Regions from separate parts of the Erwinia sp. PME.40.26/001 genome, predicted to be linked through region 1. Evidence: predicted binding sites of a transcription regulator. Region 1 holds the regulator's gene; each other region holds the start of a gene.
The links. Region 1 encodes PurR, which represses purine synthesis genes. Its sites were predicted from a motif close to CANGCAAACGTTTGCNTG; they were not measured.
Positions count from the first base shown of each region.

Region 1 (3,605 bases):
GCAGCCAATGGCGAACAGGCTGAGACCCATCACCAGCACGGGCTTACGGCCGATGCGGTCAGAGAGCGGGCCCCAGACCAGTTGCGCACAGGCAAAACCGGCAAGGAAAATACTCAGGCTGGCGCTGATGGCACCGGCTTGGGTGCCCAGATCCTGCTGCATTACGCCAAAAGCGGGGAGGTACATATCGGTGGCAAGAAAACCCAGCATACTCAGTATGGCCAGGTAAAACATAAATCCTTTGGAACGCATGGTTTTTAACTCTTATCAGACAATTTTTTCACGTGCGCAGTGTAATCCCGTGCCGAGTGCGCTGTGAAACGCTATTATTCGTCTATTGCAGTGAAATAATTTGAAGGCAAGTTATGTGGTCTGAATATTCTCTCGAAGTGGTTGACGCTGTCGCCAGAACGGGCAGCTTTACCGCCGCAGCGGCAGAGCTTCATCGCGTACCATCTGCGGTCAGCTACACCGTTCGCCAGCTTGAGGAGTGGCTGGCTGTGAGCCTGTTTGAACGCCGCCATCGCGACGTGGTGTTGACCGAGGCGGGTCGCGTATTCAGTGAAGAGGGGCGGGCTGTTATCAAAAAAATGCTTGCCACGCGAACCCGCTGCCAGCAGGTGGCAAACGGCTGGCGCGGGCAGATTAACATTGCGGTGGACAGGATTGTACGGCCGGCGCGCACGCGTCAGCTGGTGGTGGATTTTTATCGTCATTTCCCGGACATGGAGCTGCACATCATGCCGGAGGTGTTTAACGGCGTCTGGGATGCGCTGGCTGACGGTCGCGTGGACGTGGCAATAGGCGCAACCCAGGCCATTCCTGTGAGGGGGCGTTTTGCCTTTCGCGACATGGGCAGTCTGAACTGGCGCTGCGTAGTCCAGTCCCAACATCCGCTGCACCGTTACGAAGGCGCGCTGAGTGAAGCGCTGATCCGCGAATGGCCCTCGCTGGTGCTGGAGGATACGTCGCGGGCGCTGCCGAAGCGCACAACCTGGACGCTGGACAATCAGCGGCGGCTGGTGGTACCGGACTGGGAAAGCGCATTCGACTGCCTGCGTGCCGGGCTGTGCGTCGGGATGGTACCGGGGCACTTTGCCCAGCCCTGGCTGCAACAGCAGGTGCTGGGTGAGCTGACGCTGGCCTCGCCGTTTCCTGACAGTCCCTGCTACCTCAGCTGGTCTGAGCACAGCGCCTCACCGGCGCTGAACTGGTTGCTGGCCTATCTGGGCAATACCGAAACGCTGAATGCAGAATGGCTGAGTGAACAGCCCGGGATCTGATGCGCGGATATTAACGGCGATAGTCGCGGAAGGGGCCGTCGGCAACGGAGCGGCGTTCGATCAGTGAAGGATGCACTTCAATCGTCTGCTGCTCTTCACGTTTGCTGGTGATGCGGTCAAGCAGCATATCAAAGGCTGTTTCCCCCAGACGCTCTTTTGGCTGGTGTACGGTGGTCAGCGCCGGGGTGAAGTAACGGGCGTTGCGCACGTTATCATAACCGATCACCGAAATATCCTGCGGTACGCGCAACCCCATCTCGTCCGCTGCGCAAATCGCACCCATCGCCATAATATCTCCCCCACAGAAGATCGCCGTCGGACGCTGCTTCTGTGACAGTATTTGCTGCATGGCGCGGTAGCCAGATTCCGGTTCAAAGTCGCCCTGTACCAGCCATTCATCGCGCAGGGTAATCCCGGCTTCAGCCAGTGCTTTCAGGAAGCCCGCATGGCGACCGCCGCCGGTATTGCGTTCCAGCTGTCCCGGGATCGCCCCGATATCACGATGGCCGCGCTCGATCAGATAACGCCCCGCCAGATAGCCGCCTTCAAAAGCGTTATCGAGCACGGTATCGGTAAAGTCTCCGCGTGACTCGCCCCAGTCCATCACCACCATTGGAATATTACGGTTCTCTTCCAGCATGGCTATCAGGGGGTCAGGATATTCTGAACACATGACCAGCAGGCCATCGACACGCTTCTGCGCCATCATCGACAGATACGCCTGCTGCTTTTGCAGATCGTTATGCGCATTGCCGAGGATCAGCGTATAGCCTTTAGCAAAGCAGCGGTTTTCAATCGCTTCAATGATTTCGGCAAAGTAGGGGGCTTCACTGGATGTGGCCAGCAGCCCGATGGTTTTGGTGTGGTTCACCTTAAGACTGCGGGCAACGGCGCTGGGGGAGTAATGCAAAGCTTTAATTGCCGCCCATACCGCTTCGCGCGTCTCTTCGGCTACAAAGCGCGTTTTGTTGATGACATGGGACACGGTGGTGGTGGACACACCGGCACGCTTTGCCACATCCTTAATTGTTGCCATTAAAATCCTACTCCTGGTGTTATCGTAACGTACTGATAACAATTTGGTTAAACGTTTGCCTGCGCGCCGCTATTGCTGCCCGACGAGAACGATCTGGGGTGCTGTCTCAAAGATTCGGGGAGGGGTAAAATCATCCGTAGAGTGACATGCAGCGCTGACTTAAAACGTTTCCGGGCGTGTTGCGCAACGGAAAGGAATAATTCTAACAAGGCTGGGCGCAGAAAACGAGATTTTTACGGGTAAGTATGGGAAAATCTGTTGGCTTACACATTGCAGGGTTATTAAGGAGAAAATATGAACACCGATATGAAAATGACAGCGCTGGCGGTGGTGGGTTCACTGCTGATGATTATTGCGTTTAGTTTTACCGCAGTCATGCACTAAGTCCGGCCCGGGAGGAGGTGACCCCTCCCGTATACCCATCACGCTGACGGCACAGTTAACGAATTGTCTTCGGTGTCATCACCCGGCGTGCGCCGATGTAATGCTCCTGCCAGTAATCTTCACTCAGTGCACTGACCTGGATATCTTTACCGGTGCGCGGAGACTGAATAAATTTGCCCCCACCCAGATAAACCCCTACGTGGTCGGCCGTGCCGCGACCGTTAATGCGGAAGAAGACCAGGTCCCCTTTTTCCAGCTGATCGCGTTTGACCGAGGCGGCATCGCGCAGGTGATACATTTCATTTGCCGTACGGGGGATTTTGAACTTCACCAGATCTTTGTAGGCGTACCACACCAGACCGCTGCAGTCGAAGCCGGTTTTAGGTGAGGTACCGCCCCACTGATAGGGTTTGCCGAGTTGCCCCATCAATTTTGTCATCGCTGTCTCGCGCGCTTTTTGATAGCGGGCGCGGTGGGCTTTACTCAGTTTCAGCGGGCCTGAAAGCTGCGCGTCATCGCGTTGCGCAACTTTGCGCCCGGCGCGATCGCGACCATAGTGCTTCTTGTCGGCTTTTTTGTTGGCGGCGATTTTTTTGCTTAAGGACTTTTTCGTTACTTTAGCCGTGCGCAACGGTTTTGCCGCCACTTTACTCCTGGCTTTTTCTTTGAGTTTTTTTGCCGGCACCAGACGTGCTGTTTTAGCGGCGGTCTTCCTGGCGGGTTCTTTTGCTTTTTTACTGACCGGTTCTTTCACTTTTTTCGTGGAGGCGGTCTTGACCGGGCGGCGTTTGCGACGCTCATCTTCACGTGCGGTAGTGCGATCGGCTTTTTGCTGATTCGCATTAATAGGGGTATGTGGCGATGCGTGCGCCATATTGAAGAACAACTGGGTGAAAGCCAGT
Region 1 is NZ_JBVHNP010000001.1:373,692-377,296, forward strand. It holds gene punC (purine nucleoside transporter PunC) at 1-252, opposite strand, end outside; gene punR (DNA-binding transcriptional activator PunR) at 366-1,283, shown strand; gene purR (HTH-type transcriptional repressor PurR) at 1,294-2,319, opposite strand; gene cydH (cytochrome bd-I oxidase subunit CydH) at 2,614-2,703, shown strand; gene ACZ3HG_RS02070 (C40 family peptidase) at 2,759-3,605, opposite strand, start outside.

Region 2 (3,605 bases), on a different contig from region 1:
GATGGGTGCTGTTAACCCTGGTGTTAAATGCCTGCCAGGTCCCGGTCCCGGCCGCCTCCGCCTTAAAAACAAGAGATCTCCGGCAGCCGGCGGCCCTGGCGGCCCAGGTCTGGCCCACCCTGCCTACGCTGTCGCCCCCGGATGGCCTGCGGCCCTGCTGCGCCTTCGGCTATGATGTGCAGGCAAAATTTTTAGGCATCCCGGTGCCCTTTATTCAGTTCGGTAACGTGGTGGCTGCGGACAATACGGGCAGGCATCACTACAACGACAGCTGGGACAGTATCATCATGACCCTGACCGGGCTGAACAGTGAGCACGACGGAATTGTCTACACCCGGCGCGGAGGGTTTATTGACCTCGCCCACGTGCGCGACACCGCGGATAACACGCTGTGGCTGTTTACCCGCATTTTGCCGCAGCTGGGCCAGGCGGGCACCCTCACGCTGCCTGATGAGCTGGGCCAGCGCATCATCCGGCTGGGGCACTTTACCCCGCCAGCTAACGCGCTGGACCGCTATAACCTGGCTATCCGGCTGGCAGCCCATCTCGCCTTCCAGCTGGCGGTCTGGCATGAAGTGGCGCAGTGGTACGGCTTTGAATCCGTACCGGGCTATTCAGAAGGGGTCTCGGCCTTTTCCCCGGAAGATCTCTATTCAAACCTGCTGGGCGCGCGTATTGCGATCGACCTTCTCTCCCACGGAGGGGGCACCTCGCTGACGCAGTACGAGGCATCAATGGCACAGATGATCCCCCAGGCTCTGGCACAGCTGCTGGCGGTCAGCCCCAAAGAGACCCGCTTCCACTTTGATATGATCGACGGATCGTGGTGGAACAGCCGCTGCCGCCTGCCGGATAAATTCCTCGTCCTGCGCCGTAACTACAGCACCCTCGACCGCCGCCTCCCTTCCCGTCCGGCAGACAGCGTCCCCGAACTCTGGCTGACGCTGCCCGACCACTTTAACCAGCAGCCTCTTTCCGGTTTTGCGCGGCTGGAAATCTGGCCCGGAAAGAATATGGTGAATTTACCCACCCCGCAGCTGATGTACCAGTACGGGGATTTTGCCCAGCTGGCGCAGCAGGCAGAGCAAGCCGACCGCGATCATCTGGCCGCAAAAGGGGATGCCTGTCGTTAGGGCATAGAGGGTTGCCACCCCGATGACGCATAAGCCCGCCTTATGACTGAGCAGAAAACAGCGCCATCCTTTTTTACCGCCGACGCCCCTCGTTTTTACCCTGAACCTGAGAAATCACCAGGCAACCGTTTACCTTGCTGTCTGGCGACGGCAAAACCCCTTTTCTGATTAAGTTCCGTACTGCCGTGGATTTTTTGTGATTTGAATCACACTTTAGCTGAATTGAAATGAAACAGAATTTGACAAGTGTGAGCAATCTCTATTTCCTAACACGCTGTTAGCGGCACACTGCCGCAGCAATGATGGCGGGTGTTTTTTTCGTAATCTTAATCACCCATTTGTCGCCGTAGATAACCTGACCCAACCAGCGCGCTGGCTACAGAGCCGGGTCTCAGAGCATGTGGTAATAATAATGAAATATAAAATTATGATGGCTGGCGCGCTGGCAGCGCTCTCTTATACCCACTCCTCATTCGCTGAAACCAGCAGTCCGGAGTATGTTTCTGACTGGTGGCATCAGAGCGTCAATGTGGTCGGCAGCTATCACACCCGCTTCGGGCCTCAGCTGAACAATGACGTTTATCTGGAATACGAAGCCTTTGCGAAAAAAGACTGGTTCGATTTCTACGGCTATATTGATGTGCCTAAATTCTTCGGGGTGGGCAACGGTAACGACGTCGGCGCATGGGATGACGGCTCCCCGTTCTTTATGGAGATCGAACCGCGCTTCTCCATCGACAAACTGACCGGCACCAGCCTGGCGTTTGGCCCGTTCAAAGAGTGGTACTTCGCCAACAACTATATCTACGATATGGGTGACAACCGTGCCAACCGCCAGAACACCTGGTATATGGGCCTGGGTACCGATATCGACACCCATTCCGACGTCGGCCTGTCGCTGAACGTGTACGCAAAATATCAGTGGGCGAACTACGGTGCAGCCAACGAAAATCAGTGGGACGGATACCGCTTCAAGGTGAAATACTTCGTGCCGCTGACTCAGCTGTGGGGCGGCAACCTGAGCTATATCGGCTTCACTAACTTTGACTGGGGTTCTGACCTTGGGGATAACTCCGCGCCCGCGCGCACCAGCAACTCGATTGCCTCCAGCCATATTCTCTCGCTGGGCTACGATCACTGGCACTACTCCGTCGTGGCGCGTTACTTCCACAACGGCGGCCAGTGGAATGACGGCACCGAGCTGAACTTTGGCAAAGGCGATTTTAACGTTAAGTCGAACGGCTTCGGTTATTACCTGGTGGTGGGTTACAACTTCTGATGACCCCGGCGTGACTGAAAATCAAGGTCACATCCTGTTCCGGTAAAAAGCGTCACGCAACGCGCCTTCGGGCGCGTTTTTTTTACCTGTGATAAACCGTTATACTCCCCCGGCAATATTGCATCCCCGAAAAGGAATTTTTATGTCGGCTAAGTCTGTTGATCACAGCGTGAAACTGCGTCCTCTGGAGCGTGAAGACCTGCGGTTTGTCCATCAGCTGGATAACAACGCCAGCGTCATGCGCTACTGGTTTGAAGAGCCCTACGAGGCGTTTGTTGAGCTGTCCGATCTTTATGACAAGCATATCCATGACCAGAGTGAGCGGCGGTTTGTCGTTGAGCATGATGGGGGTAACGCCGGGCTGGTGGAACTGGTAGAGATTAACCACATCCACCGTCGTGCAGAATTTCAGATTATTATCGCCCCCAGCCATCAGGGCAAGGGTCTGGCCAGTAAGGCCGCGAAGCTGGCGATGGAGTACGGTTTTTCGGTGCTGAACCTGTATAAACTCTACCTGATCGTCGATAAAGAGAACGAAAAGGCGATCCACATTTACCGCAAGCTGGGCTTTGAAATTGAAGGTGAGCTGATCCACGAATTCTTTATCAACGGTGAATACCGTAATACCATTCGCATGTGCATCTTCCAGCATCAGTATCTGGAAAAATTCAAACCAGCACACAGCATGGTAAAAACCACCGCACAGTAAAGAAAAACGGCAGGAGGGTTCACCCGACCTGCCGTTGTTGAGTCAGCCGCCGCGTGCACCGACCGGATTCATAATGGTCTGAACGCGTTCCGGTTCAATCTTATACATCCCCCCGTAGAACGGGTCGACCAACAGCCAGCCCGGGAAGCCCAGCAGCGGGATATTCCCCAGCAGATACCACAGGTTGGCGCTCTCTTTCAGCGGCAGCGTCTGCGGTACATAGCCCTGACGTTCCAGCATGACCAGGTACTTCTTCTTGCCAAAGTAGTTACCGTTGGACTTCATCAGCGTCACAGTTTTCGGCGTATAGCCTTCGGCGACCGCTTTACCGGTCTCGTCCTGCACCACAAACTTCACCCCCGGAGGCTGCGTCTGTAAGGTGACGTCCTGCGTTTCGCTACCGACAATCGTGGCGCAGCCACTCAACATCCACGCTGCTGCCAGCGCTGCAATCAGCCGTTTCATCATTTATCCTGCCTGAGTC
Region 2 is NZ_JBVHNP010000011.1:94,072-97,676, forward strand. It holds gene ACZ3HG_RS20835 (DUF4056 domain-containing protein) at 1-1,133, shown strand, start outside; gene ACZ3HG_RS20840 (nucleoside-specific channel-forming protein Tsx) at 1,546-2,412, shown strand; gene speG (spermidine N1-acetyltransferase) at 2,555-3,121, shown strand; gene ACZ3HG_RS20850 (hypothetical protein) at 3,164-3,586, opposite strand.
Region 2: ACZ3HG_RS20840 (nucleoside-specific channel-forming protein Tsx) is a predicted target of PurR. The motif match lies at 1,252-1,269, and genes of this name have one in related genera.

Region 3 (3,605 bases), 480 kb from region 1:
AGGATGACATGGACGCTCGCGGGGGTTCTCCTGTATGGTAGAGGACGCAATCACTTCCTGACGCCAGGCGCGTCACTTTTGCCTGCTACGCTCCGCCAGGACGGAAGGCAGGCCAGACAGGAGAACGTCGTTGATGAGTAACTGGAAAACAAGCGCTGAACAGATTCTGAAAACCGGCCCGGTCGTGCCGGTTATCGTGGTCAACAAACTCGAACACGCGGTGCCGATGGCGAAAGCGCTGGTGGCAGGCGGGGTGCGCGTACTGGAAGTCACTCTGCGCACACCCTGCGCGATGGATGCACTGAAAGCGATGATCAGAGAAGTGCCGGAAGCCATTGTCGGGGCAGGAACGGTGCTTAACGCGCAGCAGCTGAAAGAAGTGACCGACGCCGGAGCGCAGTTCATTATCAGCCCGGGCCTGACCGAGCCGCTGCTCAGAGCGGCCGTGGACGGTTCTGTCCCGCTGATCCCGGGTATCAGTACCGTGTCGGAATTGATGACCGGGCTCGATTATGGCCTGCGCGAGTTTAAATTCTTCCCGGCAGAAGCCAACGGCGGTGTGAAAGCGCTTCAGGCGATTGGCGGTCCTTTCCCGCAGGTGCGTTTCTGCCCCACAGGCGGCATCTCGCCGGCCAACTACCGTGACTATCTGGCGCTGAAAAGTGTGCTGTGCATTGGCGGATCGTGGCTGGTACCGGCAGACGCACTGGAAGCGGGGGATTACGATCGTATTACCCGCCTGGCGCAGGAAGCGGTGGCAGGCGCCACGCGTTAAATGAGCAGGGGCGGCTCACCCGCCCCTGAATAGCCTGCAGATTACCCGCTGACCGAGACGCTGGCGGCGGCATCAATAGCGCGCTGAACCGCATCATCAATATCGCTGCCGGTGGCCAGCGCCACGCCAAGACGACGTTTCCCCTGAATGTCTGGCTTACCGAACAGACGCAGCTGTAACCCGGCCCCCAGCGCGGCCGAAAGATTAGCAAAGCGGACGTTATTGCTTTCCAGCTCGGGCAGGATCACCGCAGAGGCCGCCGGACCGTACTGACGGATAGCGCCGACCGGCAGACCGAGGAAGGCGCGCACGTGCAGGGCAAATTCCGACACGTCCTGCGAGATCAGTGTCACCATGCCGGTATCGTGCGGGCGGGGGGAGACTTCACTGAACACCACTTCATCGCCACAGACAAACAGCTCAACGCCAAACAGGCCGCGTCCACCCAGGGCCTCTACCACGTTGCGGGCGATATCCTGTGCGCGCTGCAGGGCGAGATCGCTCATCTGCTGGGGCTGCCACGACTCCCGGTAGTCACCGTCTTCCTGACGATGCCCGATGGGCGCACAGAAGTGGATGCCGTCCACCGCGCTGATAGTCAGCAGGGTAATTTCAAAATCAAACTTCACCACGCCCTCGACGATCACGCGTCCGGCACCGGCCCGGCCCCCCTGTTGGGCATAATCCCAGGCGGCGTCCAGCTGAGAGGCCTCACGGATAAAGCTCTGGCCTTTGCCAGACGAACTCATTACCGGCTTAACGATGCACGGCAGCCCAATCTCCTCTGCTGCGGCCAGGAAAGCCTCGCGGCTGTCGGCGAAGCGGTAGCTGGAGGTCGGGAGCGCCAGCTCTTCTGCCGCCAGACGACGGATGCCTTCACGGTTCATGGTCAGCTTTGCCGCGCGGGCGGTGGGCACGACGTGCTGGCCCTGCTCCTCCAGTTCCACCAGCATATCGGTGGCGATAGCTTCAATTTCCGGGACCACAAAGTGGGGTTTTTCCCGGGCGATGAGCTCGGCCAGGGCGGCACCATCCAGCATATTGATCACATGGCTACGGTGGGCAACGTGCATGGCCGGGGCGTCGGCATAGCGATCCACGGCAATCACTTCCACACCCAGACGCTGGCATTCCAGCGCCACTTCTTTGCCCAGCTCACCCGATCCTAACAGCATTACACGGGTGGCATCAGGACGCAGTGCTGTTCCAAGAATTGTCATAATCGATACCTGAAGGGATTGAAAAAATCGGCCGCAGTATAAACGAAAACGTTTGCGTCCGCATCCCGCAGTTTAGGGTTGAGTCAGAAAAGCGGCGCTGGTATACTGTATAAAAATACAGTTAAACAGGACGAAAATCATGGCTGTTGAAATCAAGTACGTTGTCGTCAGAAAAGGTGAGGAAAAGATGACATTTGCCAGCAAAAAAGAAGCGGATGCTTACGACAAGATGCTCGACCTGGCAGAAGTCTTCGCCGACTGGCTGATCGCCAGCAAGCTGGAAATGGAAGAGCAGCAGGGTGAGGCACTCGGCCTGTTTATGGCAGAAAACAAAGATGCCCTGCAGCAGATCCTGCGCAGCGGAAAGCTGCCCGAAGAAAACAGCGCTGCGGACGACAGTGAAGATAGCGCCGAAGGCAAGCTGCGGGCGGTCAAATCGGCCTGATCGCCACCCATTGCGACAAATCTATCCCTGTGGAGTGGCTGACCTTTATTTTCGGTCAGCCTTCCTGATGTTTTTTCGCTGCCCACCTGATGCTTAAGTGCAGTTACCCTCCCTGCAATAAATGCCGTAACGATGCCATCGCCGCGTCTGCCGTCTGTGCCGGACAGGCCGCCTGACGGGCATCGTTAAACACCTCCAGCCCAAGCGGTCCCTGATAGCCGATCTGCTGCAAATGCCGCAATAATGCCTTCAGGGGGTAGTGTCCTTCACCGGGTAACAGGCGCTGATGACGGGCGGTATCGACCAGCTGATGTGCATCCGGCTGCCAGTCAAGGTCTGAGAGCTGTACCAGAAAGATCTTTTCTGCCGGTATTCCCGCCAGGTCTGCCAGAGTTCTCTGCCGTACAAACAGGTGAAACGCATCCACCACCAGCCCCAGATTCGCCGCGTCAATCTTCCGCACGCGCTGCCATGCTTCGGCGGGATTAGTGACGTGACGACTCCAGGCCATCGCTTCATAGGCAATACGCAGGTCATGCTCTGCCGCCTTCCGGGTCAGCCAGCGCAGATCCTCGTCAATGCGTTCTGCGCAACAGTGCGGGTGCGTCGAGGCGGGGACCAGCAGCGTCGTGGCACCCAGATGCTGCGCCGTCTTCATCATCGTCAGGGCTTCCCGGCGCTTATCATCGCGCAGGTCGTCAGGGGCACCGTCAAAGTCCAGCAGGACCTGATAGTCTGTCAGCCCCAGCGGCAGTGCCCGGCACAAACCGGCCAGCGCGTGGGCCCCCCCGGGGGCATTTTCCTCATCCTGCTGCCACAGCTCCACCTGGTCGAAGCCGGCCAGAGCCGCCGCCCGCAGTTTCTCTTCGCTGCTGCCGCCGAGCAGGACGGTATTAATAAATAACGGGTTTGCTGAAAATGACATGGTTGCCGTTTCTCCTCTGCGGTTGATGCCGTTTCAGGGTAGGTGCGTTGGGCTGTTTTAACAAATCATCCGCCTGAATGCGGACAAAAACGGCTCATGCAGCGCGGGATAACGGGAAATTTTACAGCCTTTGCATCGTTTGACGTTTCCTGACGTGGGCTGTTCTATTGTGGTGCTTTCTGGCAAACAAGGACTGACTATGAGCAACTGGCTGCAACAGATCCAGACGGTATTAGGTAA
Region 3 is NZ_JBVHNP010000001.1:857,663-861,267, reverse strand. It holds gene ACZ3HG_RS04325 (bifunctional 4-hydroxy-2-oxoglutarate aldolase/2-dehydro-3-deoxy-phosphogluconate aldolase) at 134-775, shown strand; gene purT (formate-dependent phosphoribosylglycinamide formyltransferase) at 817-1,995, opposite strand; gene ACZ3HG_RS04315 (YebG family protein) at 2,135-2,440, shown strand; gene ACZ3HG_RS04310 (sugar phosphate isomerase/epimerase family protein) at 2,544-3,365, opposite strand; gene ACZ3HG_RS04305 (tellurite resistance TerB family protein) at 3,565-3,605, shown strand, end outside.
Region 3: purT (formate-dependent phosphoribosylglycinamide formyltransferase) is a predicted target of PurR. The motif match lies at 2,037-2,054, and genes of this name have one in related genera.